DNA from 4 places in the Pseudomonas sp. T1.Ur genome. Region 2 is predicted to be linked to each of the others. Evidence: predicted binding sites of a transcription regulator. Region 2 holds the regulator's gene; each other region holds the start of a gene.
What was found. The regulator FliA, encoded in region 2, starts transcription of late flagellar genes. The targets are predictions, from matches to a motif close to CTAAAGTTTNNNNNNNNNNNGCCGNTAA.

Region 1 (7,127 bases), 1.8 Mb from region 2:
GGGCACGCCGAGGGCTTTCCAGTCTTCGAGGCCGATCGGATTGACCATTGCCAGGCGCTCGACCTGGTCGGGGAACTGCAAGGCGTAACGGGTGGCGAGCATGCCGCCGGTGGAGTGGCCGATGACGATGGCTTTCTGCACGCCAAGCGCCTTGAGCAGGGCATTGGTGTTCGTCGCCAATTGCTGGAAGCTGTACTGATAATGGTCCGGTTTGCTGGAAGTGCAGAAGCCGATCTGGTCCGGGGCGATGACCCGGTAACCGGCTTCGCTGAGGGCCTTGATCGAGTCGCCCCAGGTGGCGGCGCAGAAGTTCTTGCCATGCATCAGCACGACGCTGCGCCCGTTGGCCTTGCCTTGGGCGGGCACGTCCATATAGCCCATCTGCAACGGTTGGCCTTGGGACGGGAGGGAAAAATGCTTGAGTGTGTAGGGATACTCGAAACCTTCGAGCTGCGGCCCATAGGCGGGGCCTTCGGGTGGCGTCTCGGCCTGGGCGAACATCGGCAGGGCAGCGAGCAAGAACAGGCTGGGCAGCCAGCGGGTGGTCATACGCGGCATGATCGATCTCCTTGAGGCAACCGGCCGATCGTGGAACGGCTCGATTATGGCGACATTAATCACAGGCAATCGAACCATTGGAACGTTCAACCCATCCAGCCCAGGGTTGCCAGCACGAGCACGCCATAACGCAGGCCCTTGGCGAGGGTGACGATCAACAGGAAGCGTCGCCACGGTTCACCCATCACGCCCGCCACCAGCGTCAGGGGATCGCCAATGATCGGCAGCCAACTGAGCAACAGGGACCAATACCCGTAGCGTTGATAATGCCGACGAGCCTTGTCCAGGTGGGATGGGCTGACGGGAAACCAGCGGCGGTCCTTGAACTGTTCAAGGCGGGTCCCCAGCCACCAGTTCACCAGCGAACCCAAGACATTGCCCAAGGTCGCGACCCCCATCAGCAGCCAGGCTGCTTGACGCTCGCTGAGCACCAGGCCGACCAACAGCGCTTCCGATTGCAGCGGCAACAGGGTCGCTGCGCCAAACGCCGTCAGGAAAAGCCCGACATAAGCGCCAGCCATCAGTGGGCTGGATAATCCGCCACGACGGTTTGCGTGCCGTCCTTCTTCTGGCCGATCACTTGATAGGCATCGCCCATGCCATCCATTTCCATGCCCGGCGAGCCCATTGGCATGCCCGGCGCGGCCACGCCCAGCAAGTCGTCGCGTTTGCTCATCGCCAGCACCTGATCGGCCGGCACGTGGCCCTCGACGAATTTGCCGTTGATCTCGGCGGTGTGGCATGAGCGCAGGTTCGGCGCCACGCCCAGGCGCTGCTTGACCGAACTCATGTCGGCCTCGACATGGTCATTGACCTTGAAACCGTTGGCTTGCAGATGGGAGATCCATTTCTTGCAGCAGCCGCAATTGGCGTCGCGGTGCACATCGATGGTGACGGGCTCGGCGGCCTGGGCCAGGGTGGAGATAAAGACGGCGCTCAGGGCGAGCAGGTGCAGGGGATTGGCCATGGGAATGGTCTCTTGGCGAACGGAGTTTTGGAAGGGAGCATACCAGAGTAGCGGCGAGCGCCTGACGGGAGGCTGAGGGGCGGATTACAGAATTGTCAGGTTGGAGACGGAACAGAACCCTGTGGGAGCGAGCTTGCTCGCGATAGCCGTCGAACATCCAACATTGATGTAGGCTGATCCGATGCTTTCGCGAGCAAGCTCGCTCCCACAAAAAGGTTGGGGTGAACGCGGGATGTGTGTCTAACCCCAGGAGTGTGTGGGGACGCTCTAGCGAACCTTGAACCGCCCCATAATCGCATTCACCCGACCGTTGGCCTCCAGCAACTGCCGAGTATTACGCTCACTGGCCAAGCCGCTTTCCACCAATTCTTCCACCATGTGACGAATCTGCACCATGCTCCGGTTGATCTCCTCGGTCACCGCACTTTGTTGCTCGGCGGCGGTGGCGATCTGCGTGCTCAGGCTGTTGATCTGGCTGACCGAGCCGGCCATTTCGTCCAGGCCCGAGTTCACCCGCGAAGTGGCGTCGGCGGCCGATTGGCAACTGGCCTGGGTGTTTTCCATGGCCGCCACTGACGAGCTCACGCCTTGGGTCAGGCGCGTCAGCATTTCGTTGATTTCCGAGGTGCTGGCCTGGGTGCGGGCCGCGAGGGCGCGGACTTCATCGGCGACGACCGCGAAGCCGCGGCCCTGCTCGCCGGCCCGGGCGGCTTCGATGGCGGCGTTGAGGGCCAGCAGGTTGGTTTGCCCGGCAATCGCCCCGATCACGCCGAGGATCTCGGTGATGCGTTGCGCGTCTTGCTGCATGTTTTCCACTTTGCGCGTGGCGCTGGCGACTTCATCGATCAGCGCCACGACGCTGTTGGACGCTTCGCCGACCACTACGCGAGAACGATCGGCATGCTCGTTGGCTCGCTGGGTGAACGCTGCCGTCTCCGCCGCGTTTTGCGCGACGCTTTCAGCCGTGGAGCTCATTTGCGTAATGGCCGTCACGGTCTGGTCGGTTTCCGAGGCGTGACGCATGAGGATTTCACTGGTGTGGGCCGAGGTCTGCTGCAATTTGTCCAGACTCGAGGCCATGGCGCCGGTGGCCTGGGTGACTTCGCCGATCATGTCTTGCAGATAGGCGATGAACTTGTTGACCGAGTGACCGATGGCGCCCAGTTCGTCTTCGGCGCGGATGGTGATGCGGCGGGTCAGGTCGGCGTCGCCGGTGGACAGCGCATCGATGTTGCCCTTGAGGATCTTCATGCGGTTAGTCAGTTGGCGGATCGCATACAGTTGCATCAGCACCAGCAGGATCACCATGGGAATCTGCAGCAGGCTCAGCGTGTTCAATACGTCATCACGCTGGGCGGTGATCAGGCGGGTCGGCAACGCGGTGGCGAGAAACCAGGGCGAGCCTTCGATGGGCCGCATGAAGAACGTGCTGGCTTCGCCCTTGTTGTCGAATTCGACGCGCTGCAGTGGGTCACGGTTGGCCAGGCCAGCCTTGACCTGGGCCGCAAACGGTGAGGTCGTCGCCAGTTCGCTGATGTTCTTCAGTACGATCGGGCCGCTGATCCGCGAGCTGTTGCTGATGATCTTGCCGTCGCCTTCGACGATCAGCATCTCGGCGCTGAGTTCGGCTTCCTTGCGGGCAATCAGGTCGTTGAAGAAACCCAAGGTCACGTCAATGGTGGAGACGCCATAAGGCGCGCCGTTCTTCTGGATCGCCATCGCGCAGTTGGTGCGTGGCTCGGCACTGGCGTCGTCCTTGTAGGCAGCGGCCCAGGCGCACTTGCCAGGGGGCGTGGCCATGCCGCCCTTGTGCCAGGGTTGCTCGTAATAATTGGGTGCGGCGTCGCTGTTCCAGAACGTGTTGACGATCAACTTGCCGGAGGCGTCGCGGTGCCAGAAGGTACTGAACTTGCTGCGGCCTTCCGCCCGTTGGTTGGGCAATGGCCAGATCCCGCCGCCGAAGACTTTCAGCTCGCCGTACTGATCCACCAGGCCCGGCAACACCTTGTCGATGGCGTCGCTGTCGAGCAATGGAATGGTCTGGGTGATGCTGCGTTGTTGAGCCTGGACTTTGTTCAGTTCGCCCTGGATCTGCTCGGCGACTTCGGCAATGCGGTTCAGCGCCACTTGCTCCTCGGTGTGGCGCAGCTTGGGTGCGACCAGGTAGCTGATGCCAACGACGGTGAGGATGGACAACACCAGGATGAACAGAACCAGGAACAGCGTGTAGCGGGCCTGAATGGTGCGCAATGAGGGCATGTGGGTGTTCCTTGCACGAAGGCGTCTTTCGGAAACAGTTGGTATGGGCGTACCAGGTTGTATCGGCTTCCTTGCCGATTGCTTGAGTGGGGAGGGGACGTGACGTCAGGCGGCCGAGCTGGCCTGCGTTGATTGATCACTTGCAATCGCAGTCGCGCGCAATGTACGGGCGGCTGTACCATAGGCCGCTGCCTGCATCGCGCCTTGGCACTGGCAAGACAGCAGGTGAGAGGCAGGACGAATCACTTCAGGAAGCTGGCAAATGACTCATTCGCAACGTTTGAAATACTCGATTCTGGTGGTTGTCGTGGTCTTGGCGATCATGCTTGGACTGTCCTGGATGCAAGGCAAGGGCATGATCAGCGAGCAGCTGTTTCAATACATCGCCATTGCCGTGGCGGTCATCGTCGTGGTGATCAACGGTGTGATGCGGCGCAAGGTCAAGCCCTGAGCGCCGCTCATTCCCCGGCACTGAGCCAGGCCACGGCCTGGGGATGCAAGCTGTAGCTTTTATCGAGATTGAGCGTGACCACGCCCTCGCTGCACAGGCGCTTCAGGACTTCGCGCACGCTCAGGAAGGACAAGGGAATGTCCAACCCCAACAACTGGCTGTGGACACCTCGCACGCCCAGTCGACGGTTTTCATCGGCGGCCTTGAGCAAGGCGTCGATGACCTTCAGGCGAATCAGGCTCGTCCTGAGTCCATAGCTCTTGAGCAGGCGCTTGATCTGCTCGTTGCTGCCTCGCTCCGCTGACCCGAAGACACCGTTGGACGCGGTCGGCGTGACGCGGGACGAACCTGGCTTACCCTCCATGGGTACTTGCGCGTTATGCATGTAAAAGACTCCATACCAGCCTGACAGAAAAGATCGGATGCTCTCCTGTAATAGGACGAACGAGAGCGGCCAATCATGAGGGGAATGATGTGAAAAAATTGCCTGGACACACTCAATTCCCCGTGGAAGCGGGTCGCCGGGCCGTTAATTTTTTTTCATCCGGTTCGTTCTCAAGGAAGGTGCTTTTTGCGTTCAAGCACGTCGCCGTTGTATTTCAGGCCAGGCCGGAGGTTTTAACGGCCCTGGTTCTTGAGCGCTTTTGATCAGGAGTGAATGTGGGAATGTCCGGGCAGTTATCGAGGTTTTGTCTCGCCGGTGCCTTGCTGGGGATGACCCTGGGCTTGAGTACCGTCGTCAGCGCGCGAGGCGAGGCCGGGCAGGCCACTGCCGAAATTCGTCGCACCAGTTTCGGCGTGCCGCATATTCGCGCCCAGGATGAGCGGGGGTTGGGGTACGGCATCGGGTATGCGTATGCGCAGGACAACCTGTGCCTGCTGGCCAACGAGATCGTGACGGTCAATGGGCAGCGCTCGCGCTATTTCGGCCCGGAGCAGGTGACTGTCGAGCAGCGGGAAAACCGTGCCAGCGATGTGTTCTTTTCGTGGCTCAATACGCCGCAAGCAGTATCCGATTTCTGGCAGGCGCAAACGCCCCAGGTCCAGCAATTGGTAGAGGGCTATGTGGTCGGATACAACCGTGCGTTGGCTGAACGCAAGGCGAAGGGCCTGCCGGAGCAATGCGCAAGCGAATGGGTTCGGCCGATCACCGCGCTGGACCTCGTCAAGTTGACCCGGCGGCTGCTGGTGGAAGGCGGCGTCGGCCAGTTCGCCGAGGCCTTGGCCGGCGCGCAGCCGCCCAAGGCCACCGCGCAGGCCGCCGCTTCGACGTCCGGCTTCGCGGTGGCGGCGGCCCGCCAGCAGCGCTTTGCCTTGGAACGCGGCAGCAACGCCCTGGCGATCGGCAGCGAACGGTCGTTCAACGGGCGTGGCATGTTGCTGGCGAACCCGCATTTCCCTTGGTCGGGAGGCATGCGGTTCTATCAGATGCACCTGACCATACCGGGCAAGCTGGACGTCATGGGTGCAGCGTTGCCGGGCCTGCCGGTGATCAACATCGGATTCAGCCAGCACCTGGCCTGGACCCATACCGTCGACACGTCCAAGCATTTCACGCTGTACCGCCTGCAACTGGATCCCAAGGATCCAACCCACTATCTGCTGGACGGCAAGTCCGTGCCGATGAGCCAACAGACGGTCACGGTGGATGCCAGGCAAGCCGATGGGCAGGTCAAGCCGGTTTCCCGGGTGGTCTACAGTTCGCAATTCGGGCCGATCGTGCAATGGCCCGGGAAGCTGGATTGGGACAATCGGTTCGCCTACAGCCTGCGCGATGCCAACCTGGAAAACGACCGGGTGCTGGCGCAGTGGTACGCGATGAACCGTGCCGCCACGCTCAAGGACCTGCAGGATTCGGTCCAGCGGATCCAGGGCATTCCCTGGGTCAACACCCTGGCGGTGGACGATCAAGGACAAAGTCTCTACATGAACGTGTCCGTGGTGCCGAACGTCGACGCCAATAAACTCGCCCGCTGCAGCGACCCCAGGGCCGGGCAGAAACTGATCGTATTGGATGGCTCGCGCAGTGAATGTGCCTGGGACGTGGACGCCGGCGCTGCCCAGAAGGGCATCTTTGCAGCGGATAAACTTCCGCAATTGCTGCGTCGCGACTATGTGCAAAATTCCAACGATTCTGCGTGGCAGGTCAACCCCGCGCAGCCCTTGTCCGGCTATTCGCCGGTGGTCAGCCAGCAAGACCTGCCCCTGGGGCTGCGGGCGCGTTTCGCCCTGGACAGGCTGGAGCAATTGGCCAAGGGCGGAACGATCACGGCGGATGATCTGCAGCGCCTGGTCATGGACGATCAGGTATACCTGGCCGATCAGGTCATGCCAGACCTGCTGGCTTTTTGCGCCGCCGACCTGGGGCCCGACGCGCTGCCTTTGACCGAGGTGTGCACCCGCCTGAAACGCTGGGATCGCACCGCGAGCCTGGGCACCGGCGTGGGTTTCGTTCATTTCCAACAGATCATGCAGGCTTTGCAGCCGGTGCCTGGCCTTTGGCGCGTGGCGTTCGACCCGAAGGATCCCCAACATACCCCGCGTGGCCTGGCAGTCGAGCGGCCCGCCGTTGCCGAGGCGTTGCGTCAAGCCATGCGCGCATCGCTGGAATCGGTGAAAAAGGCCGGGCTGCCGGCTGACAGTCAATGGCAGGATGTTCAGGTCGCCAGCCGTGCTGAACGTCGCATACCCATTCATGGCGGCCCTGGAGAGTTGGGTATCTACAACGCGATCCAGAGCGTGCCGGGTGCGAACGGTAAGCGGGAGGTGGTCAGCGGCACCAGTTATCTGCAAGTGGTGACGTTCGATGGCAAGGGTCCCAAGGCCCAGGGGTTGCTGGCGTTCTCGCTTTCCAGCGATCCTTCATCGCCTTATTCGGTGGATCAGACCCAG
Region 2 (7,127 bases):
GGCCCAGGCGCACCAGGCGGTTACGCACCAGCACCAGTTCGCCGACCATGTTCATGATCTCGTCCAGGCGCGCGGTGTCGACCCGCACCGTGGTCTCGGCTTCGCTGGCCGGTTTTTCCGCGGGTGCAGCCGCTGGAGCACGGGCTGGCGCCGGAGCGGCGGCAGCAGCGGGTTTCGGTGTCTCGGCCTTCGGTTCCGGTGCCTTGGCGGCCGGCTTGGGCGCAGCCTTCGCGGCGGGTGCGGCTGTCGCGGCGGCGGTGGTTGCAGCGGCGGGCGCGGCGGAAGCCTTGCCGACTTCGCTGAACTTGCCCTTGCCATGCAGCTCATCGAGCAGCGATTCGAATTCGTGGTCGCTGATCAGGTCACTGCCGGCCGCCGCCGCTGCTGGCTTGGCCGGGCTCGGCGCGGAGGCGATGGCCGAATCCAGCGCATCGACGGCAAAGTTGCCCTTGCCGTGCAACTGGTCGAGCAAGGCTTCGAATTCGTCGTCGGTAATGTCGGAGTTATCCCCCGCTGCCTTTGGCGCAGCCGGGGCCGCCGGCGCTGCGACCGCATCGGGGGCGAACTGGCCCTTGCCGTGCAACTGGTCAAGCAGCGACTCGAACTCATCGTCGGTAATTTCATCGCTGGCAGCGGCATCGGCGGCTGGCGCAGCAGGTGCGGCAGGCGCCTCGGCTTCGGCCTTGACGGCGTTCAGCGAGTCCAGCAGCGATTCGAATTCATGATCGGTGATGTCGCCCGATTCCTCGGCGACCGGCTCTTCCACAACAGGCTCGGCCACCGGTGCGGCTTCGTCAGCCGACTGCGGCTCGGCCAGGCGCGACAGCGCGGCAAGCAGCTCGGGCGTGGCCGGGGTGATCGGCGAGCGCTCGCGCACTTCGCTGAACATGCTGTTGACCGCATCCAGCGCTTCGAGCACCACGTCCATCAGTTCCGAGTCGACGCGACGCTCCCCCTTGCGCAGGATGTCGAACACGTTCTCGGCAATGTGGCAGCACTCCACCAGCTCGTTGAGCTGGAGGAAGCCGGCGCCTCCTTTTACAGTGTGGAAACCGCGAAAAATTGCATTGAGCAGATCCGCATCATCAGGTCGGCTTTCCAGCTCGACCAGCTGTTCGGACAGTTGCTCTAGAATCTCGCCGGCCTCAACCAGGAAATCCTGAAGGATCTCTTCATCGGCGCCGAAGCTCATTAATGGCTGCTCCTAAAATAGGGCTAAAAACTAGAATCCAAGGCTGGACAGCAAATCGTCCACATCGTCCTGACCGGACACAACGTCTTCTCTTTTATCGGCATGAATCTGCGGACCTTCACCCTGAGAGAGATGTTTTTGTGGATCTTTTTCAGCAAGCATCGCTTCACGGTCGTGTTCGATGCCGGCAAAGCGGTCGACCTGGCTAGCCATCAACACCAGTTTGAGCAGATTGCTTTCCACTTCGGTGACCAGTTGGGTCACGCGCTTGATTACCTGGCCGGTGAGGTCCTGGTAATCCTGGGCCAACAGAATGTCGTTGAGGTTGCTTGCCACGGCGCGGTTCTCGGCGCTGCTGCGTGTCAGGAAACCGTCGACCCGCCGGGCCAGCTCCCGAAATTCCTCGGCGCCGACTTCGCGACGCATGAACCGTCCCCAATCGGTGCTCAACGCCTGGGCTTCCTCGCTCAGGCCGTTGACCAGGGGCGTTGCGCTTTCCACCAGGTCCATGGTGCGGTTGGCCGCGGCTTCGGTCAGCTTGACCACATAGCCAAGGCGCTCGGTCGCGTCGGTAATCTGCGAGACTTCCTCGGCCTGCGGCATGTTCGGATCGATCTGGAAATTGACGATCGCGCTGTGCAGTTCACGGGTGAGCTTGCCGACTTCCTGGTACAGACCACGATCCCGGGTCTGGTTGAGCTCATGAATCATTTGAACCGCATCGCCGAAGCGGCCCTTTTCAAGGCTGTCGACCAGTTCGCGGGCATGTTTTTTCAGGGTCGATTCGAAATCGCCCATTGAAGATTCGTTGTCCATAGCTCCCCCGTGGCGCCGTTAACCGATGCGTTCGAAGATTTTTTCGATCTTCTCTTTCAACGCCTGGGCCGTGAAGGGTTTGACCACATAGCCGTTTACACCGGCCTGGGCCGCTTCGATGATCTGCTCGCGCTTGGCTTCGGCAGTGACCATCAGCACCGGGAGATGCTTGAGTTTTTCGTCGGCGCGCACATGGCGCAGCAAGTCGATACCGGTCATGCCAGGCATGTTCCAGTCAGTCACCAGAAAGTCGATGCTCCCGCTGTTGAGAACCGGAATGGCAGTAGTGCCATCGTCGGCCTCGACCGTGTTGGTGAACCCAAGGTCACGCAACAGGTTTTTTATGATCCGCCGCATCGTTGAGAAGTCATCAACGATGAGGATTTTCATGTTCTTGTCCAATTCGACCTCCAAGCAGTCTTAAACGCGCCCAGCACCTGAACGCGCCATTTCAATCAATCCGGCACAACACTCGACAACGGTCTGGAGCACAACGGATGGAGACTGGCGTGGCATTTGCCATGCCTGCCCCGCTCGCAGCATCTCCGCACCGCCTGTCAGCGTGCTCGCCACTCCCCCAAACGCCCCCGTAAACGGGCCGCGCACTGGCTGTGTAACTGGCTGACCCGCGATTCGCTGACTCCCAGGACCTCACCGATTTCCTTGAGGTTCAGCTCTTCGTCGTAGTACAGCGCCAAGACCAGTCGCTCACGCTCCGGCAAATTGGCAATCGCTTCGGCCAACGCACTCTGGAAGCGTTCATCTTCCAGGTCGCGCGATGGCTCCATGTGAGCACTTGCGCCATCCTCATGCAGCCCCTCGTGTTCGCCGTCCTGCAACAGGTCGTCGAAACTGAACAGGCGACTGCCCAAGGTATCGTTCAAAATCCCGTAATAATCGTCGAGACTCAATTGGAGTTCGGCCGCAACCTCATGATCTTTAGCGTCACGCCCGGTTTTAGCTTCAATCGCGCGAATCGCGTCACTGACCATACGGGTATTGCGGTGCACCGAGCGCGGCGCCCAGTCGCCCTTGCGGACTTCATCGAGCATGGCGCCGCGAATGCGGATACCGGCATACGTCTCGAAACTGGCGCCTTTGCTCGCGTCGTATTTGTTCGCCACTTCCAGCAGGCCAATCATGCCTGCCTGGATCAGGTCTTCGACCTGGACGCTGGCTGGCAAGCGTGCCAGCAAGTGATAGGCGATGCGCTTGACCAATGGCGCGTAACGCTCGATCAATTCGTATTGGGCGTCCCGTGCCGATTTTTTGTAGAGATGGTTGTAACCGCTGGCTGTCATAACACGGGCCCTGCTGTTTGTTGCACAAGACGCTCGACGAAAAATTCCAGATGCCCGCGTGGGTTGGCCGGCAGTGGCCAGGTATCGACCTTCTGGGCGATCGCCTTGAACGCCAGCGCGCATTTGGAACGTGGAAAGGCTTCATATACGGCACGTTGCTTCTGGACCGCCTTGCGTACGCTTTCGTCGTAAGGCACTGCGCCGACGTATTGTAGGGCGACGTCCAGGAAGCGATCCGTGACCTTTGTCAACTTGGCGAACAGGTTGCGTCCTTCCTGCGGGCTCTGGGCCATGTTGGCCAGGACGCGGAACCGGTTCATGCCATAGTCGCGGTTAAGCAGTTTGATCAGGGCGTAGGCATCGGTGATGGACGTCGGTTCGTCGCAGACCACCAGCAGGACTTCCTGGGCGGCGCGGACAAAACTGACCACCGAGTCACCGATGCCGGCAGCCGTGTCGATCACCAGCACATCGAGGTTATCGCCGATGTCGCTGAAAGCCTGGATCAGGCCAGCGTGCTGCGCCGGGGTCAGGTGCACCATGCTCTGGGTGCCGGAAGCGGCCGGCACGATGCGAATCCCGCCGGGCCCCTGCAGGAGCACGTCGCGCAGTTCGCAGCGGCCTTCGATCACGTCCGCCAGGGTGCGCTTGGGTGTCAGCCCCAGCAGCACGTCGACGTTCGCCAGGCCCAGGTCGGCGTCCAGCAACATGACCCGTCGGCCTAGCTCTGCCAGGGCCAGGGACAAGTTCACTGACACGTTAGTCTTGCCGACGCCACCTTTGCCGCCGGTCACCGCGATCACCTGTACGGGATGCATGCTGCCCATGTTCGTTCTTTACCTTGTCTTACTTAGACGGAGGCCACATTACTGGCTGCGCGTTCACATATGGAACAATGCATGGCAGACCATCGATGTAGGTACAAAAAATATTCATGAATACCTCAGCCAACCTGCTTGGTCGGACTGTGGTAGATATCAGCGAACATATCAGCCATGGCTTCTTCGCTGGGTTCTTCCTGCATTTGCACACTCACGGCACGACTGACCAATTGATGACGGCGCGGCAGATGCAAATCATCCGGGATCCGCGGCCCGTCGGTCAGGTAGGCCACCGGTAGTTCATGACCGATCGCCAGGCTCAACACCTCGCCCAGGCTTGCCGTTTCGTCCAGCTTAGTCAGGATGCAGCCGGCCAGCCCGCAGCGTTTGTAGCTGTGGTATGCGGCGGTTAGAACCTGTTTCTGGCTGGTGGTTGCCAACACGAGATAATTTTTTGACTTGATGCCACGTCCGGCCAGGCTTTCCAGCTGCATGCGCAGGGCCGGATCGCTGGCTTGCAGGCCAGCGGTGTCGATCAGCACGACGCGCTTGCGCATCAACGGTTCCAGCGCCTGGGCCAGGGACTGGCCCGGATCCACATGGGTCACCGACACATTGAGGATCCGCCCCAGGGTCTTGAGTTGTTCCTGGGCGCCGATGCGGAAACTGTCCATGCTCACCAGGGCGATACTCTGGGCGCCGTACTTGAGGACATAACGGGCCGCGAGCTTGGCCAGGGTGGTGGTCTTGCCCATGCCGGCCGGGCCGACCATGGCAATGACACCGCCCTCTTCCAATGGCTCGACTTCCGGCGTGGCGATCATCCGCGCCAGGTGCGCCAGCAGCATGCGCCAGGCCTGGCGAGGCTCGTCGATGCCATTGATCAGCGCCAGCAGATCGCGCGCCAATGGGCCGGACAGACCAATGCGTTGCAGGCGACGCCACAGGTTGGCCTGGGCTGGACGGCTGCCTTGCAGTTGGTTCCAGGCCAGCGAACCGAGCTGGACTTCCATCAGCTCGCGCAGGCTGTTGAGTTCGAAGCGCATCGAGTCGAGGGCGCGCGGGTCGACACCCCGGGCAGGCGCGGCGGGTGCTGGCTCCGGACGACGCGGCTCGGCCGGCGTGGCCTCGACCAGCGGTTCGGCGGCGGTCAGCGGCAGGCCTGCAGTCAGTGGCTGGCCGGCGAACAATTGACGATTGGTGCCCGCGCTCGCCGCGCCTTCGCTGCTGCGCAGGCTCAATTCGGCCTGGGCGCTGGCGATGCGCGACTGGGTCTTGCGCAGCTCATCCTCGAGTTCCATGTTCGGAACGCGCGGGGCCAGCGCCGACAATTTGTAATCCAGCGCAGCCGTCAGCTCGACACCGCCAGCGATCCGGCGATTGCCAATGATGGCTGCTTCAGCGCCCAGCTCGTCACGTACCAGCTTCATGGCCTGACGCATATCGGCGGCGAAAAAACGCTTCACTTGCATAAACCACTACCTCAGCCGTTGGGCCCTACTGTCGCAACGATGGTCACTTGCTTGTTGTCCGGTATTTCCTGGTACGCCAGCACATGCAGCCCCGGGACCGCGAGGCGCCCGAATCGCGAGAGCATCGCGCGAATCGGACCGGCCACCAGCAGGATCACCGGTTGGCCTTGCATCTCTTGCCGCTGGGCTGCGTCGATCAACGAACGTTGCAGCTTCTCGGCCATGCTTGGCTCCAGCAGGACACCCTCTTCCGAGCCTTGTCCTGCCTTCTGCAGACTATTGAGCAATATCTGTTCCAACCTTGGTTCCAGAGTGATCACAGGCAGCTCAGACTCAGTGCCTACAATGCTTTGGACGATTGCACGGGATACGCCGACCCGCACCGCAGCCACCAGGGCGGCGGTATCTTGACTCTTCGAAGCGTTGTTGGCGATCGCTTCGGCAATGCTGCGGATGTCGCGTACCGGTACCTGTTCAGCCAACAGCGCCTGCAACACCTTGAGCAGCTGCGACAGCGAAACCACGCCCGGCACCAGCTCTTCAGCCAGCTTCGGCGAGCCTTTGGCCAGTACTTGTAGCAGTTGCTGGACTTCTTCGTGACCAATCAGCTCGCTGGAATGCTTGTACAGAATCTGGTTCAAGTGGGTCGCCACCACCGTGCTGGCGTCCACCACGGTATAGCCGAGGGACTGGGCCTGGGCGCGCTGGCTGATTTCGATCCACACCGCTTCCAGGCCGAAAGCCGGATCCTTGGCGGTAATACCGTTGAGCGAACCGTAGACCTGACCCGGGTTGATCGCCAGCTCGCGGTCCGGGTAGATCTCGGCTTCGGCCAGGATCACGCCCATGAGCGTCAGGCGATAGGCGCTCGGCGCCAGGTCGAGGTTGTCGCGGATATGCACGGTCGGCATCAGGAAACCCAGGTCCTGGGACAGCTTCTTGCGCACGCCCTTGATCCGCGCCAGCAATTGCCCACCCTGGTTGCGGTCGACCAATGGGATCAGGCGATAGCCGACTTCCAGGCCGATCATGTCGATCGGCGTCACGTCGTCCCAGCCCAGCTCCTTGGTTTCCATGGCGCGGGCCGGCGATGGCAGCAGTTCCTGCTGGCGCTTGACCTCTTCCAGCGCCTGGACCTTCTGCACGTTCTGCTTCTTCCAGAACAGGTAGGCGCCACCGGCCGCGAGGGCCGCCATGGTCAAGAAGGAAATATGCGGCATGCCCGGCACGATGCCCATCACCGCCATCAGGCCGGCGGCAACCGCCAAGGCCTTCGGCGATGCGAACATTTGCCGGCCGATCTGCTTGCCCATGTCTTCGGAGCCCGAAGCGCGGGTCACCATGATGGCGGCGGCTGTGGATAACAACAGTGATGGCAATTGCGCCACCAAACCGTCACCGATGGTCAGCAAGGCGTAGACCTTGCCGGCGTCACCGAAGGACATGCCGTGCTGGAAGATACCGACGGCCATGCCGCCGATCAGGTTGATGAACAGAATCAGCAAGCCGGCGATGGCGTCGCCGC
Region 3 (7,127 bases), 1.7 Mb from region 2:
ACCCGCCGAATAACCAATGACGCCGACTTGCCCGGCATTCACGAAGGGAGAAAGCATCGGGTCATTCAATGTCGCGGTGATCGCCTCGGAAATCTGGATCGGTCGACCACAGGTTGCTCAAGGTACCGAGCCGGCTGTGATCCTGGGCGTTGTCGCCGGGATGAATCACCGCCACCACGACGAACCCCTTGCGAGCCAGCGACGTGGCCAGGTCATGCAGGGCCAGCGGCGTGCCCGTGTTGCCGTGGGACAGCATCAACAGCGGAAACCGCCCGATGGCGATCTGGGCCTCCGGCGCGGCATCGATCTGATAGCCCCCCAGCGAGCTGGATTGCTCCCGGGCAGTCGAGGGGTAAAACGCGATGGCGTGCATCGGCTGTTGATCCAGCGGATCGAGGAAGCTCAGCTCATGAAAGCCGGCGCTCCAATGCGGATGCGGTGCCGGCGCGGCGTGCACCGAACCGAGACTGGTAGCCAGACAAAGCAGCAACGCTGCACCAAGACGTTTCATTTGAATCTTCCACCTTCACCAGCGCGCGGGAAGGCCCCGCTGCTCGCACATTGGCCGTGCATAACCTGCGCCAGGAACCGGCGCCAAATGCAGGAAAACCCTGCATCCCGGCCATCCAATGACGACGAGAATACAGGGTTTTGCGAAGGTTGCCCGTAATGCTTGGGGCTTTTACGCAAGCCTTACGCAGCGGCGAACTGCTGGCCAATCTGCAACTGGGCCTCATGCATGGCTTTGGCGCGCATGTCATCACCGTAGGCCAGGCCCTCGGCGCGGACAAATTCGATGTCGGTGATGCCGAGGAAACCGAAGACCAGCTTGAGGTATTCCTCGTGGCCGATGCCACTTGGCTGGCCCGCATGCAAGCCGCCGGAGGTGGAAACGATCAGCAGCTTCTTACCGCCACACAGGCCTTCGGGACCGGCTTCGGTGTAGCGGAACGTCTTGCCCGCGACGGCGATGCGGTCGATCCAGGCCTTGAGCTGCGTTGGGATGCTGAAGTTGTACATCGGCGCTGCGATCACCACGGCGTCTGCAGCGAGGAACTCGGCCATGGTCGATTCACTGAGCTCGGCTTCGTGCTTGAGGGCGGCGTCACGCAGCTCGGCGCTGGTGCCGGCGGCAACCAAAGTCTGGGAGGAGAAGTGGCTGATGGCGTCGGCGGCCAGGTCACGGTAGGTGACGGTAATGTCCGGCTCGGCGGCTTTCCACGCTTGGACAAGCTCACGGCTCAATTGGCGCGAAGCCGAGTTGTCGCCGAGGATGCTCGAATCGATGTGCAACAGTTTCATGTGAGTGCTCTCCAAGTGAGGATCGCGGCTGGGCGATCAATTGAGGACAATCCTATCGATGAAACCAATGGCCGATAAGTCAGCAATAATGCGATAGTTCGTTCCACTGACAGGACAATCGAGCCCGGACATGCAAGACCTCAATGATCTGTATTACTTTGCCAAGGTGGTCGAAGCCGATGGCTTCGCGGCTGCCGGGCGCCTGCTCGGCATCCCGAAGTCGCGGCTGTCGCGGCGCATCGCCGAGTTGGAGGAACGCCTCGGTGCCCGCCTGCTGCAACGCACGACGCGCCAGTTGAAGCTCACCGCCGTCGGCGAACGCTACCTGCGCCATTGCCAGGCGATGTTGCTCGAAGCGGAAATGGCCGACGAGGCAGTGGCGAGCATGTCCAGCGAACCCCGCGGGCGGTTGCGGGTGTCGAGCCCCGTGGGGCTGGCGCATCAGTTCTTGCCGTCGATCATCGAAACCTTCCTGGCCAAGTATCCCCAAGTGCAATTGGAGATGACCCTGCTGAACCGGCGGGTGGATTTGATCGGCGAAGGCATCGACGTGGCCTTGCGCGTGCGCGATCTTGGCGATGAAGACCCGTTGCTGATGACGCGACGCTTGCGCCAGGCCCGGCTGATGATGGTCGCCAGCCCCGCCTTCACCCAGGGACGGCGGATCGAAACCCCGGACGACCTGAGGCAACTGCCGGTGTTGGGCGCGCTGGAGGCCGATCGGCTGGTCCATCTGCGCCTGCTCGACAGCACCGGGCAAAATGTCGAGCTGGCCCTGGAAGCGCGCCTGGGCATCGACGATTTCATCGTGCGCCGCGCCTGCGCCCTCGCCGGCCTGGGTTTCACGTTGCTGCCCAGCATGTATTGCGAAGAAGAACTGCAGGACGGCAGGTTGGTGGAGCTGCTGCCCGGCTGGTCATCGCCCGATGGCTGGTTGCAGGCGGTCTATCCTCACCGGCGCGGTATGCTGCCGGCGGTACGCGCCTGGATCGATCACCTGGTGGCGGCGTTCGAACAATGTGGAGACAAAACGATATGAGCTTGAGCGAAGAGGATGTCGCACAGTTTTGCCTGGGCTTGCCAGGGGCCAGGGAGGATTACAAATGGGGCGGCGTGCGGGTGTTTTCCATCGCCGGAAACAAGATGTTCGCCCTGCAGGGCCTGCGCAGCGATTCGCTGGCGTTCAAGGTCGACAAGGACCTGTTCCTCGGTCATTGCGACCGGCCAGGCATCCACCCGGCACCTTATCTGGCCCGGGCACAGTGGATCATCATGAACGTGCCCTACCCACTGGGCGACGACGAACTGCGGGGTTTGCTGCAGCGCTCCCATCAATTGGTGGTGAGCAGACTGCCCAAGCGTACGCAGGTTGGGTTGTTGCTGTAGGGCAAGCATCATTCGCGAGCAGGCTCGCTCCCACAGGTTGATCGCGGATTCCTGTGGGAGCGAGCTTGCTCGCGATGAGGTCAGCCCAACCAGTATCAATATTGGATTGAAGACCGCTATCGCGAGCAAGCTCGCTCCCACAAGGGATGCGTGGTTTTCAGAACAACGCCAACAGATGCCCGCCCAAAAACAACTGGTCGACCCAGAATCCCTGGTGCAACAGCACGATGAACCAGAACACCACCTGGAACGACACCTTGCGGGTCTTGTGGCGAAACACCTGTTGCGCCAGCAACGCGCCGGGCCAGCCGCCGGCCAGTTCGACGGCGTGCAATACATTTTCCGGCGTGCGCCAGGCGTCCGCCCGCGCCTTGCGCTTGTCGCTCCAGTAGAGCAGGAATGCCACCAGGCTGACGCTGCCATAGGCGACCATCGGCACCCAGGACTCGCCTTGCAGCCCCAGCAGCAGCGAACCCAGCAGCGGCAACGCGCACAGCAGCGCGAACACCATCAGCTTGAGCCGCAGGTTCTGCACGGTCCCGCCGGTTTTATGCGCGGCGCGCCTGGCCGATTCGGTCATGGCTTGGCCGCTGACCAGTCCACCCAGCCAAATTGCCAGGTCGCCAGGATCAACAGGCCAAACGCGATCCGATACCAGGCAAACACCGCATAGCTGTGGCTGGCGATAAACCGCAACAACCCTTTGACGGCGATCATGGCGAAGATGAACGCGGTGATGAAGCCGATGGCAAACACCGGGAAATCCGCCGGGACGAACAGTTCGCGGTATTTGTAGCCCGAGTAGACCGCCGCACCGACCATGGTCGGCATCGCCAGGAAGAACGAGAACTCGGTGGCGGTCTTGCGCGACAAGCCGAACAACAGGCCGCCGATGATGGTTGCCCCGGAGCGGGAGGTGCCGGGAATCATCGCGATGCACTGGGCCAGGCCGACTTTCAGGGCGTCCTTCCACGTCATGTCATCCACGGTTTCGGCGTGGACCTGGTGCTGGCGCCGCTCGGCCCAGAGCATCACGAACCCACCCAGCACCAGCGCGGTCGCGACGGTAATCGGGTTGAACAAGTAATGGTGGATCCAGTCGGCGAGCAGCACGCCCAAGATCACCGCCGGAAAGAAGGCAATCAGCAGGTTGGCGGTAAACCGACGGGCACCGGGTTGCGTCGGCAGGCCCAGCACCACATCGAAGATCTTGCGCCGAAACTCCCAGACCACCGCGAGGATCGCGCCGAGCTGGATGATGATGTTGAAGGCCATCGAGCGCTCGCCCCCGAACTCGAGCAGGTCGGCAACGACGATCTGGTGCCCCGTGCTGGAAATCGGCAGGAACTCCGTCAGCCCCTCAACCACGCCAAGAATCAATGCCGAAAAGGCCGTCCACAAATCCATTCTTCCCCCAAAAAGGCCTGTCTGTTCAGGCCTCATCACTATTTAAACGTCATGCAGGTGCACGCAGCGGCTGCACGATAACCGCGACCTTGCAAAAAAAACCAATGAAAAAGCAGAACCGACTCAGGTTTTGCGCTGCGGGGCCGAAATCCTATCAGACAAGCCCTGATAACGCTGCCGCGTCATGACCCAGGTCAATTCAGCAGGGCCGCCGAGCGTTAAAGTGCCGGCCGTCGTATATGACAAGAATAAAAACCGGAGTGACAGCGTATGAATAGCTTGCGCAGTGTATCGATCAGCCGACGCTTGTGGCTCATCCTGATCGTGGCGGTCGTGATGTTGTTCACGCTCGGCGCATTGATGCTCAACCAGATCCACAGCGATCTGTATCAGGCCAAGGTCCAGAAAACCCAGCACGTGGTGCAGACCGCCAGCGGCGTGCTCACCTACTACCATGGCCTGGAAACGGCGGGCACCCTGACCCGCGAGGCCGCGCAAAAGCAGGCCCTCAGCGCCGTTCGCGGACTGCGCTACAACCAGACGGATTATTTCTGGATCAACGACCTGACGCCGGTCATGGTCATGCACCCGGCCAACCCGAAGCTCGAAGGCCAGAACCTCTCGGCCATCCGCGACCCCAACGGGTATGCGCTGTTCAACGAAATGGTCGCCATCGCCAAGGCCAAGGGCGCCGGCATGATCAATTACCTCTGGCCGAAACCGGGCGCCGAGGCGCCGGTGGGCAAGACCTCCTACGTCCAGCTGTTCGAACCCTGGGGTTGGATCATCGGTTCCGGCGTCTACATAGATGACGTCCAGGCCGAGTTCCAGGCCCAACTGATCAAGGCCTCGCTGGTCGGCCTGGTGATCACGTTGCTGATGGGCCTGCTGTTGACCCTGATCGTACGCAGCATCGTCCGCCCTCTGCAGGAGACCGTAAACGCCATGGCCAACATCGCCAGTGGCGAAAGCGACTTGACTCGAACCCTCGATACCCATGGCCAGGATGAAGTCACCCAATTGGCGCGGCACTTCAACGCGTTCACCGCGAAACTGCGGCAGGTCGTCGGCCAGTTGCAGGTCTCGGCCAGCGCATTGGGGCAATCGTCCAGCGAACTGGGCAACGACGCCGCCCAGGCCCAGCAGCGCAGCCAACAGCAATCGCAGCAAATGGAACTGGTGGCGACCGCCATCAACGAAGTGACTTATGGCGTGCAGGACGTGGCGAAAAACGCCGAACACGCGGCCAGCGAGATGCGCGACGCCGAATCCCAGGCCCAGCAAGGCCAGGTCAATATCGACGGCAGCCTGCAACAGATCGACCGGCTGTCCCAGACCATCGACCAGGCCGTGGAGGTGATCCGCACCCTGGCCAGTGAAAGCACCCAGATTGGCAGCGTGCTGGAAGTGATCCGCTCCATCGCCGAGCAGACCAACCTGCTGGCGCTCAACGCGGCGATCGAAGCCGCCCGTGCTGGCGAACAGGGTCGCGGCTTTGCCGTGGTGGCCGATGAAGTGCGCCTGCTGGCCCAGCGCACGCAAAAATCCACCGCCGAAATCCAGGCCATGATCGAGCGCCTGCAAAACCACTCCGAAGCGGCGGTGAAGGTCATCAGCGACAGCAGCCGCGCTTCGCAACTGACGATCGAGCAGGCCGGACTTGCGGGCGCCAGCCTCAATGCCATCGGCCAGGCCCTGCGTAACCTCAACAGCCTGAACGCCTCCATCGCCAGCGCCACCTTGCAACAGGCCCATGTGGTGGAAGACATCAACCAGAACGTCACCCAGGCCGCCGGGCTCTCCCACAGCACCGCCGTGGCTGCCGAGCAATCGAGCCTGGCCAGCGCGCGCCTGAAGGACCTGAGCGAACAGCTGAACGGCTTGCTCAAGCAATTCCGGGTCTAGAGCATAGCCCTGTGGCGAGGGCGCTTGCCCTCGATGCGTAGGAGCTGCCGAGCGAAGCGAGGCTGCGATCTTTTCCCAGGCGCTTGAGTTTCAGTGTCAAAAGATCGCAGCCTCGCTTCGCTCGGCAGCTCCTACAGGGCCCAGCGGGAGCGCGCCTGCTCGCAATAGCGCCATAGCGTCCAGCACTGAAATTGGAGCTCCGCGCCCCATAGCGTTTACAATCCCCGCCCTCCCCAACGCCTCCAAGGAACCGCCATGTCCGGGCTTGAACTGTTTGCCGCAGCCCTCGGCGTGATCGCTGTCTGGCTGACCGTCAAGCAGAACCCCTGGTGCTGGCCGATCGGCCTGGTCATGGTGCTGCTTTACACCTGGATTTTCTTCGACGTGAAGTTGTATTCCGACATGTTGCTGCAGGTCGTCTACGCCGTCCTGCAACTGTATGGCTGGTGGCAGTGGACCCGTGCGGGACACCACCATGACGGGCGACAGGTGACGCGCCTGGAAGGCTCGTCGGTGGCGCTCGGCCTGGCTATCGGTGCGGCGGGCAGCCTGGCGCTGGGGGCGGCCATGGCCCATTGGACCGACGCCGCGCAACCCTGGCTCGACGCCGCGCTCACCGGGTTCAGTCTGGTTGCCCAATGGTGGATGGCACAGAAACGCGTGCAATGCTGGCCTTTGTGGATCGTCCTGGATGTGATTTTCGTGGGCCTGTTTATCTACAAAGGCCTGTACCTGACCGCCGCGCTCTATGCCCTGTTTACCCTGCTGGCGGTGCAAGGCTGGCGGGAATGGCGCGCCGACCCGGCGCTGCGCGCATGAAAGTGGTGGTGCTGACCGGCCCGGAGTCCAGTGGCAAGAGCTGGCTGGCGGCGCAATTGCAGGCCCACTTTGGCGGCTTGCGAGTGGATGAGTACGTGCGCGACTTCATGGAGCAGACGCAGCGCGACACCTGCCTGGCTGACATCACCGACATCGCCACCGGGCAACTGGCCCGGGAAGACGCGGCCCGCGCCCGGCAGCCGGCGCTGCTGATTCTCGACACTCACCTGCTGAGCAATATCCTCTGGAGCCAGACCTTGTTCGGCGACTGCCCGAGTTGGCTCGAACCGGCCTTGCTGGCGCGTCAT
Region 4 (7,127 bases), 3.0 Mb from region 2:
CTTCGGCGAGGCCGAGTTCTGGTTCGCGATCATCAAGGTCGTGGCGATCGTCGGCATGATCGCCCTGGGCAGCTACCTGCTGGTCAGCGGTCACGGCGGCCCGCAAGCGTCGGTCACCAACCTGTGGTCCCACGGTGGGTTCTTCCCCAACGGCGTGAGCGGCCTGGTGATGGCGATGGCGATCATCATGTTCTCCTTCGGTGGCCTGGAAATGCTCGGTTTCACCGCCGCTGAAGCCGACAAGCCGAAGACCGTGATCCCCAAGGCCATCAACCAGGTGATCTACCGGATCCTGATTTTCTACATCGGTGCCTTGGTGGTGTTGTTGTCCCTGACGCCTTGGGACAGCCTGTTGGCCACCCTTAACGCTTCCGGCGATGCCTACAGCGGCAGCCCGTTCGTGCAGGTGTTTTCGATGCTGGGCAGCAACACCGCTGCGCACATCCTCAACTTCGTGGTGCTGACCGCCGCGCTGTCGGTTTACAACAGCGGCACCTACTGCAACAGCCGCATGTTGCTGGGCATGGCCGAGCAGGGCGATGCGCCCAAGGCCCTGGCGAAAATCGACAAGCGCGGCGTGCCGGTGCGCTCGATCCTCGCCTCGGCGGCGGTCACGCTGGTGGCGGTGCTGCTCAATTACCTGATTCCCCAGCATGCGCTGGAGCTGCTGATGTCGTTGGTGGTCGCGACCCTGGTGATCAACTGGGCGATGATCAGCTACTCGCACTTCAAGTTCCGCCAGCACATGAACCAGTCTCGCCAGACGCCACTGTTCAAGGCGCTGTGGTACCCGTATGGCAACTATGTCTGCCTGGCGTTCGTGGTGTTCATCCTCGGCGTGATGTTGCTGATCCCCGGCATTCAGGTCTCGGTGTACGCGATTCCGGTGTGGGTGGTGTTCATGTGGGTGTGCTATGTAATCAAGAACAAGCGCGAGGCTCGGCATGAGCTCGCCGTGGCGGCTGCCGCCAAGTAAGCATCGCTGAAAGAAGACAAACCCGGCCGAGTGCCGGGTTTGTCGTTTCAGGCCAGCTACAAATCCCTGTTGGAAACCCCTGTGGGAGCGAGCTTGCTCGCGAAAGCGGTGGATCAGCAGCATTGATGTTGACTGACACACCGCTATCGCGAGCAAGCTCGCTCCCACAAGGGGTTAAGTGTTGTCTTGGGAATTCGCGGTATCCTGTGGGCCCTGACACCGGACACTTTCCATGCTGGTCATTTCCAACACCGTGCACATCCCGGACGCCGAGATCGAGCTGACGGCCATTCGAGCCCAGGGCGCCGGTGGACAGAACGTCAACAAGGTTTCCAGCGCTGTGCACTTGCGCTTCGATATTCCTGCGTCGTCGCTGCCCGAGTTCTACAAGGAACGGTTGCTGGCGCTGCGCGACAGTCGCATCACCGGCGACGGTGTGTTGATCATCAAGGCCCAGCAATACCGCACGCAGGAACAGAATCGGGCCGATGCGCTGGAGCGCCTGGTCGAACTGATCGTCAGCGCCACCAAGGTCGAAAAGAAACGCCGCCCGACCAAACCGACCCTGGGCTCGAAAAAACGTCGCCTCGAATCGAAGACCAAGCGCGGCTCGATCAAGGCCGGGCGCGGCAAGGTGGATTTTTAGAGTTTCTCCCGCGCCTCACGGTAGCGAGGCGCCTGACGGTACAGGTAGACGCTCAATGCCAACCCTCCCAGGGCCGCCAGCGCAGCGAACAAAAAGATCGAGGCAAAGCCGAAGCCGGCAGCTATCGCCCCGGCCAGTGGGCCGGTGACGCCCAGCGACAAATCGATGAATAATGAATAAGCCCCCACCGCCGCCCCACGGCTGGAGGCTGGCACCAGGTTGACCGCTTCCACGCCCAACGCCGGGAACACCAGCGAGAAACCGAAACCACTCAACGCCGCACCCGCCAGTGCCCACTGTGCATCGGGCGCCAGCCATAACAGCAGCAAGCCCAGGGTTTCCACCGACAGGCACGCAATCGCGACCCTGAACCCTCCGAGACGGTTGATCAGGTTGCCGAACAGCAGGCGCGCACCGATGAAACAGGCGCCGAACAGGCTCAGGCAGAGCACGGCGTTGTCCCAGTGCTGCGTGGCGTAGTAAAGGGTGATGAAGGTCGCGATCGTGCCAAACCCGATGGAACCCAAGGCCAAGCCGCAGCCGTGGGGCAATACGCGCCCCAGCACATGCATGAACGGCAGGCGCTCGCCGACGACGATGGGCGCGGCGGTTTTCGGCCAAGCCAATGCCAGCCCGAGCACGGCCAGCAGGATGATGCTGACGCCCATGCTCCACAGCCCGAGGGATTTCACCAGCCACACCCCCAACGGCGCGCCGATCGCCAGCGCGCCGTAACTGGCGATGCCGTTCCACGAGATGACCTTGGCGGTATTCGCCGCGCCGACCCGGCCGATGCCCCAACCGATCGAGCCCGAGCCCACCAGGCTTTCGGCGCTGCCCAGCACCAGGCGACCGATCAACAGGCTGGTCAGGCTCACGGACGGCAGCTCAGCGGTCCACGCGGAAACCAGCATGAATACGCCGCTCAAACCACACCCGGCCAGGCCGAACATGACCGCGCGCTTGCTGCCGAGGTTGTCGATGATGCGTCCCGCATAAGGACGGCTGAGCAGGGTAGCCAAATATTGGACGCTGATGACCAGCCCGGCGATTACCGCGCCGAATCCCAGTTCGCCATGAACGAACCCGGGCAGCACGGCCAAGGGAATACCGATGTTCAGATAGCCGATAAAGGTAAACAGGACGATGGAAACGACTTGCAGCGTGACCGCCATGGGGCGCTGGAGATCTGGCATGGGGAAAAGGTCCACGGGGCAGCAGGATAGATAGGCTGCTTATGATAACGGTGACCGTGCGGGTGGCGCGCAGAAAAGTAAAACTATTTGCCGGACGGCGGTTCGGGTGTCGTCGTGCCAGCGACCAGGTGCGCAGTGACCAGCGCGGCAATGGCATTTTCTTCCGTGCCGAACCGAGTCAACAGGGCGGCTTGTTTCTCGGAAGAGAGGCGGGTCCAGATCTCGACCATTTTCTCGGCGGTGCCGATCAGCACGCTGGCCTGGGCCGGGCTGAAGGAGGAAGTGTCGTCGGTCATGGCGTGGGGCTCGGATTCAGGCGGTGTGGAAAGCGCATCTCAGGCTCTGTACGAAATGTGTTCGCGCGAAGGCCAGACACGGCGAAACGGGGCGAGGAAGCGCAGTGTACTGGAGTACATGAGCATTCCGGGCCCCATTTCAACGCAGTCTGGGCGAGTGCGGATACATTTCGTACAGAGCCTTGCGCTTTCCACACAGTCTGGTGCTGCGGGTGGATCAGTCTTCGTTGTCGGCCTGGCGGCGTTCAGTGGCTTGCTGTTGCTCGGGTTGCTGGGCGTCGGGTTGCCCTCCGGCTTGTCGCGGGGTCGTCTGCTCTGGTTCGTGCAGGCTTGGGAAGGGGAGATTAGGGATCTCGTGCATATCGCGCTCCTCGCAAAGTCTGTTGATCGATCGGGTAGATCCGCGCTTTTACAAAGCGTGGGCAGGATACCCCAGGAGAAATGACAAAAAGACTTTCAATCCGGGTGGGGCGACCGGTGGGCTTGTCTGGACAGGTCATGTCCAGCCAGCGAAAACACCATCGCTACCGGCGGTCGCCACGGCTCAAGAACGGGCGCCGCGGGCCGATGCCGAGTACATATCCTCCACATTCAGTCGCGAGAGTGGACCCTGGACATGGAGGTCCTTTTTCGAAGAGATCGACTCCATGTTTCTACAAAAATCCCTGAGAGCGCAGATTCTGGCCCTGCTGAGCGGCAGCCTGCTGGCGATGCTGCTGATCGCCCTGGCCTCCTTTCATTTCCTTTCCGATGGCATTCAGAATTATCGCAGCCTGATTGATGGCCCGTTGCGTGCGTCGCAATTGATCGACGAGGCCAATCTGCAATTCAAGGTACAAGTCCAGGAATGGAAAAACGTCTTGCTGCGCGGCAAGCAGCCGGCGGACCTGGAAAAATACTGGAAGCAGTTCGATGATCGCCAGCGCGATGTCCAGAACCTCCTGGGTGAGTTGATCAAGCACGAAGGTGTCCCGGCATCGATCAGGGCACGCATTGAACGCCTGCGGGGCGAGCACGCGCAATTGGGCGCCGCCTATCAAAAGGGCCGTGATGCGTTTGTCGCCTCTGGCGCAGACGCCGCGGCAGGGGATGCGGCGGTCAAGGGGGTTGACCGTGCCGCCAGCGAGCAGATGAGCGAATTGGTGGTGGAGCTGCATAAACTGGGCGATGAACAATCGGCGCTGATCAGTGCCGGTGCGGATCGCACGATCCTGTTGGGCACCGGGATCATGCTGGTTTCGGGATTGCTGGTCGGCTTGCTGAGTCTGTGGCTGGTCAACCGCAACCTGGTGCAGCCAATCCGTAGCCTGATCGAATACGTGACTCAACTGAGCCGCGGGCGTTTCGCCGAGCGCGTAACCAGCACGCGCCAGGATGAGTTGGGCGACCTGGCCCTGGCGGCGAATACGCTGCGTGATTTCCTCGCCGAAACCTTTACCCGTCTGCAACGCAGCGCCACGGAACTGGACAGCGCCAGTGGTGAACTCAACGCGATTGCGAGCCTGATGAGCCAAGGCACCAGCGAGCAATTCGAGCGCACCGATCAAGTCGCAACGGCGATGAACGAGATGTCCGCCACTGCCCAGGAAGTCGCCCGTCATGCCGCCGATGCGGCGCGGGCCGCTGATGATGCCGATCATTCCGCGCAGTTGGGTGAAAAGGTCATGCAAGGCACTATCCACACGATCACTCAAATGCGTGGCGAGATTGCCAACACGGCGACGGTGATCCGCCGCTTGGAAACCGACAGCGGACGCATCGGCAAGGTTCTGGAAGTGATTCGCGGGATCGCCGAGCAGACCAACCTGTTGGCCCTCAACGCCGCCATCGAAGCCGCGCGGGCCGGTGAGGCCGGGCGCGGTTTTGCCGTGGTGGCCGATGAAGTGCGCAGCCTGGCCCAGCGCACCGCGTCGTCCATTATCGAGATCAACCAGATCATCCAGACCGTTCAAACAGGCGCGGTGGACGCGGCCCAGGCCATCGAGAGCGGGCAGTCGCGCAGCGAAGAAAGTGTCGAGCAGGTGACTCAGGCCGGTGAGATGCTCGAACGTATCACCCAGGCTGTCGAAGCGATTCGCGACATGAATCGCCAGATTGCCACGGCGGCGGAGGAGCAGACCTCCGTGGCGGAGGATATCTCGCGCAACCTGACTGAAATCACCTGCATTGCCAGCACCAACCTGGACAATGTGCAGCGTACTGAAGCGGCCAGTCGGGATTTGCATGGATTGTCGGGACAGCTGAACGAAGTGACGGCGCGGTTGAGTGCCTGACGGCATTGATCGGTTTGGAACAGGGCTTGGTTAACACCCGTGGCGAGGGAGCTTGCTCCCCCTCGACGCTGTAGGAGCTGGCGAAGCCTGCGATCTTTTGATTTTGATCTTTCGCTTGAGATTCAATTGCCAGGGACAAGATCGCAGCCTCGCTTCGCTCGGCAGCTCCTACACAGCTCCTACACAGCTCCTACACAGCTCCTGCACAGCTGTAGAGCGGGAGCAAGCTCCCTCGCCACAAAGGCCCAAGTGAACCGGGTTCAATAATCGCGCCGCTTGCGAAACGCCCATCGGCCTGCAATCACGGTGAAGGTGGCGACCAGCGCCACCAGGATCCAGAAGCCCTCGGGATCACTGGCCAGCGGCACGCCGCCGACGTTCATGCCGAAGAAACCGGCAATGATGTTGATGGGCAACGCCAGCACCGTGACCACCGTCAGGGTGAACAATGTGCGGTTGCTTTGTTCGTTGAGGTTGGCGGCGATTTCTTCCTGCAGCAGCTTGATGCGCTCGCCCAAGGCCGTGAGGTCATTGATGATCAGGGCGAACTCCTCGGTGGATTTGCGCAGCTCCTTGACGTCCTCTTTCTGCAACCATTGCGGCGGGCGATTGAGCAGGCGCAGCAACGAACCCGGCTCCAGGGCCAGCAGGCGTTGCAAACGCACCAGCACCCGACGCTGGCTGCCCAGTTCGGCGCGGTTGGTGGACAGGCGCGAAGACAGCAACTGATCCTCTATCTGGTCGACGCTGAGGCTGGTCTTGCGCACGATCTGGGTCAGCACCTCGCCTTGGTCGCGCAGCAGATGCACGAGCAATTCCAAAGGCGACCGAAAGCATTCGCCGGCCTTGACCGATGAGCGAAGCTTGTCGACCGAGTGCAGCGGTTGCAGGCGTGCGCTGACAATCAGCCGACTGCTCACGCAAACCCACAACGTGGACACATCCGAGGACACCAGGTTGCTGAGGTTGAACACCACATCGTTGACCACGGCGAGCAAGGCCGAGTCCACGTGTTCGATGCGGGTCGAGCGCGAGCCCTCGTGCAAGGCTTCGAAGAATTCCTGGGGCAAGGCCAGCCGGCTTTTCATCCAGCGCTCGCACGCGGCGTGGGCCAAATTCAGGTGCAGCCAGAGGAATTCGTCGGGATCTTGCGGTTGTTGCAGGCTTTGCAGGGCCTGGGCCGAATCCATTTCTCGTCCGCGCTCGCCAGGCAGGAAGCGAAACCCGTAAAGCAGGCCGAACAGGTCCGGGTCGCGATGGCTTTGGTCGATGCTGTGGTTCATGAAGGCTCGCTGGCGGGAGTGCCTGTCGCGGCGATGACAGGTTCACTTGAGCGGCATCATTGCAGGGTTCTTTGAAGGTTTTGTGACGGTTGGGCGGCGGCGAAGGCTTGGTCAGCGTTCACGAAAAAAGCCGCGCAACTTTCAAGTTGCGCGGCTTCTTTTATTTCATGAATCAAGTGTCTTGTTTGTTCGACAAGACTTTGCCCGTGGTGGCGTCGAAATCAACGTCAAATTCCTTGCCATCGGCAGTTTTGAGTTCCACTTCATATTCGTAGCCGTTGAAGTGGTTATCCAGGTCGGTGTCGGTGATGGTGGCGCCCGGGTGCAACTTCAGGGCTTCGGCATTCATCGACTCGAGGGATTTGATCTTGCCGTCCTTGACCAATTGAGGAATCTGGTCGATTCGTACATCCGCCTGGGCCAGGCCAGCGGTGAGGGTCAGGGCGGCAGCAGTGAA

Region 1: M8Q45_RS12745 (methyl-accepting chemotaxis protein) is a predicted target of FliA. The motif match lies at 3,844-3,871, and genes of this name have one in related genera.
Region 3: M8Q45_RS12580 (methyl-accepting chemotaxis protein) is a predicted target of FliA. The motif match lies at 4,218-4,245, and genes of this name have one in related genera.
Region 4: M8Q45_RS18235 (methyl-accepting chemotaxis protein) is a predicted target of FliA. The motif match lies at 3,658-3,685, and genes of this name have one in related genera.

The regions. Positions count from the first base shown of each region.
Region 1 is NZ_JAMGSN010000001.1:2,866,823-2,873,949, reverse strand. It holds gene M8Q45_RS12760 (alpha/beta fold hydrolase) at 1-558, opposite strand, end outside; gene M8Q45_RS12755 (YqaA family protein) at 645-1,079, opposite strand; gene M8Q45_RS12750 (DUF411 domain-containing protein) at 1,079-1,525, opposite strand; gene M8Q45_RS12745 (methyl-accepting chemotaxis protein) at 1,793-3,784, opposite strand; gene M8Q45_RS12740 (hypothetical protein) at 4,047-4,235, shown strand; gene M8Q45_RS12735 (fe2+ zn2+ uptake regulation protein) at 4,243-4,620, opposite strand; gene pvdQ (bifunctional acylase PvdQ) at 4,902-7,127, shown strand, end outside.
Region 2 is NZ_JAMGSN010000001.1:1,082,319-1,089,445, reverse strand. It holds gene M8Q45_RS05080 (chemotaxis protein CheA) at 1-1,192, opposite strand, end outside; gene M8Q45_RS05075 (protein phosphatase CheZ) at 1,223-2,008, opposite strand; gene M8Q45_RS05070 (chemotaxis response regulator CheY) at 2,027-2,398, opposite strand; gene fliA (RNA polymerase sigma factor FliA) at 2,566-3,309, opposite strand; gene fleN (flagellar synthesis regulator FleN) at 3,306-4,136, opposite strand; gene flhF (flagellar biosynthesis GTPase FlhF) at 4,253-5,602, opposite strand; gene flhA (flagellar biosynthesis protein FlhA) at 5,614-7,127, opposite strand, start outside.
Region 3 is NZ_JAMGSN010000001.1:2,828,985-2,836,111, forward strand. It holds partial or broken gene M8Q45_RS12550 (alpha/beta hydrolase family protein) at 1-511, opposite strand, end outside; gene M8Q45_RS12555 (FMN-dependent NADH-azoreductase) at 694-1,302, opposite strand; gene M8Q45_RS12560 (LysR substrate-binding domain-containing protein) at 1,433-2,341, shown strand; gene M8Q45_RS12565 (MmcQ/YjbR family DNA-binding protein) at 2,338-2,688, shown strand; gene M8Q45_RS12570 (DUF1294 domain-containing protein) at 2,846-3,268, opposite strand; gene M8Q45_RS12575 (undecaprenyl-diphosphate phosphatase) at 3,265-4,095, opposite strand; gene M8Q45_RS12580 (methyl-accepting chemotaxis protein) at 4,366-6,000, shown strand; gene pnuC (nicotinamide riboside transporter PnuC) at 6,256-6,819, shown strand; gene M8Q45_RS12590 (AAA family ATPase) at 6,816-7,127, shown strand, end outside.
Region 4 is NZ_JAMGSN010000001.1:4,088,167-4,095,293, reverse strand. It holds gene M8Q45_RS18260 (amino acid permease) at 1-976, shown strand, start outside; gene arfB (alternative ribosome rescue aminoacyl-tRNA hydrolase ArfB) at 1,209-1,622, shown strand; gene M8Q45_RS18250 (MFS transporter) at 1,619-2,818, opposite strand; gene M8Q45_RS18245 (hypothetical protein) at 2,902-3,114, opposite strand; gene M8Q45_RS18240 (hypothetical protein) at 3,332-3,475, opposite strand; gene M8Q45_RS18235 (methyl-accepting chemotaxis protein) at 3,762-5,387, shown strand; gene M8Q45_RS18230 (transporter) at 5,648-6,670, opposite strand; gene M8Q45_RS18225 (PepSY domain-containing protein) at 6,843-7,127, opposite strand, start outside.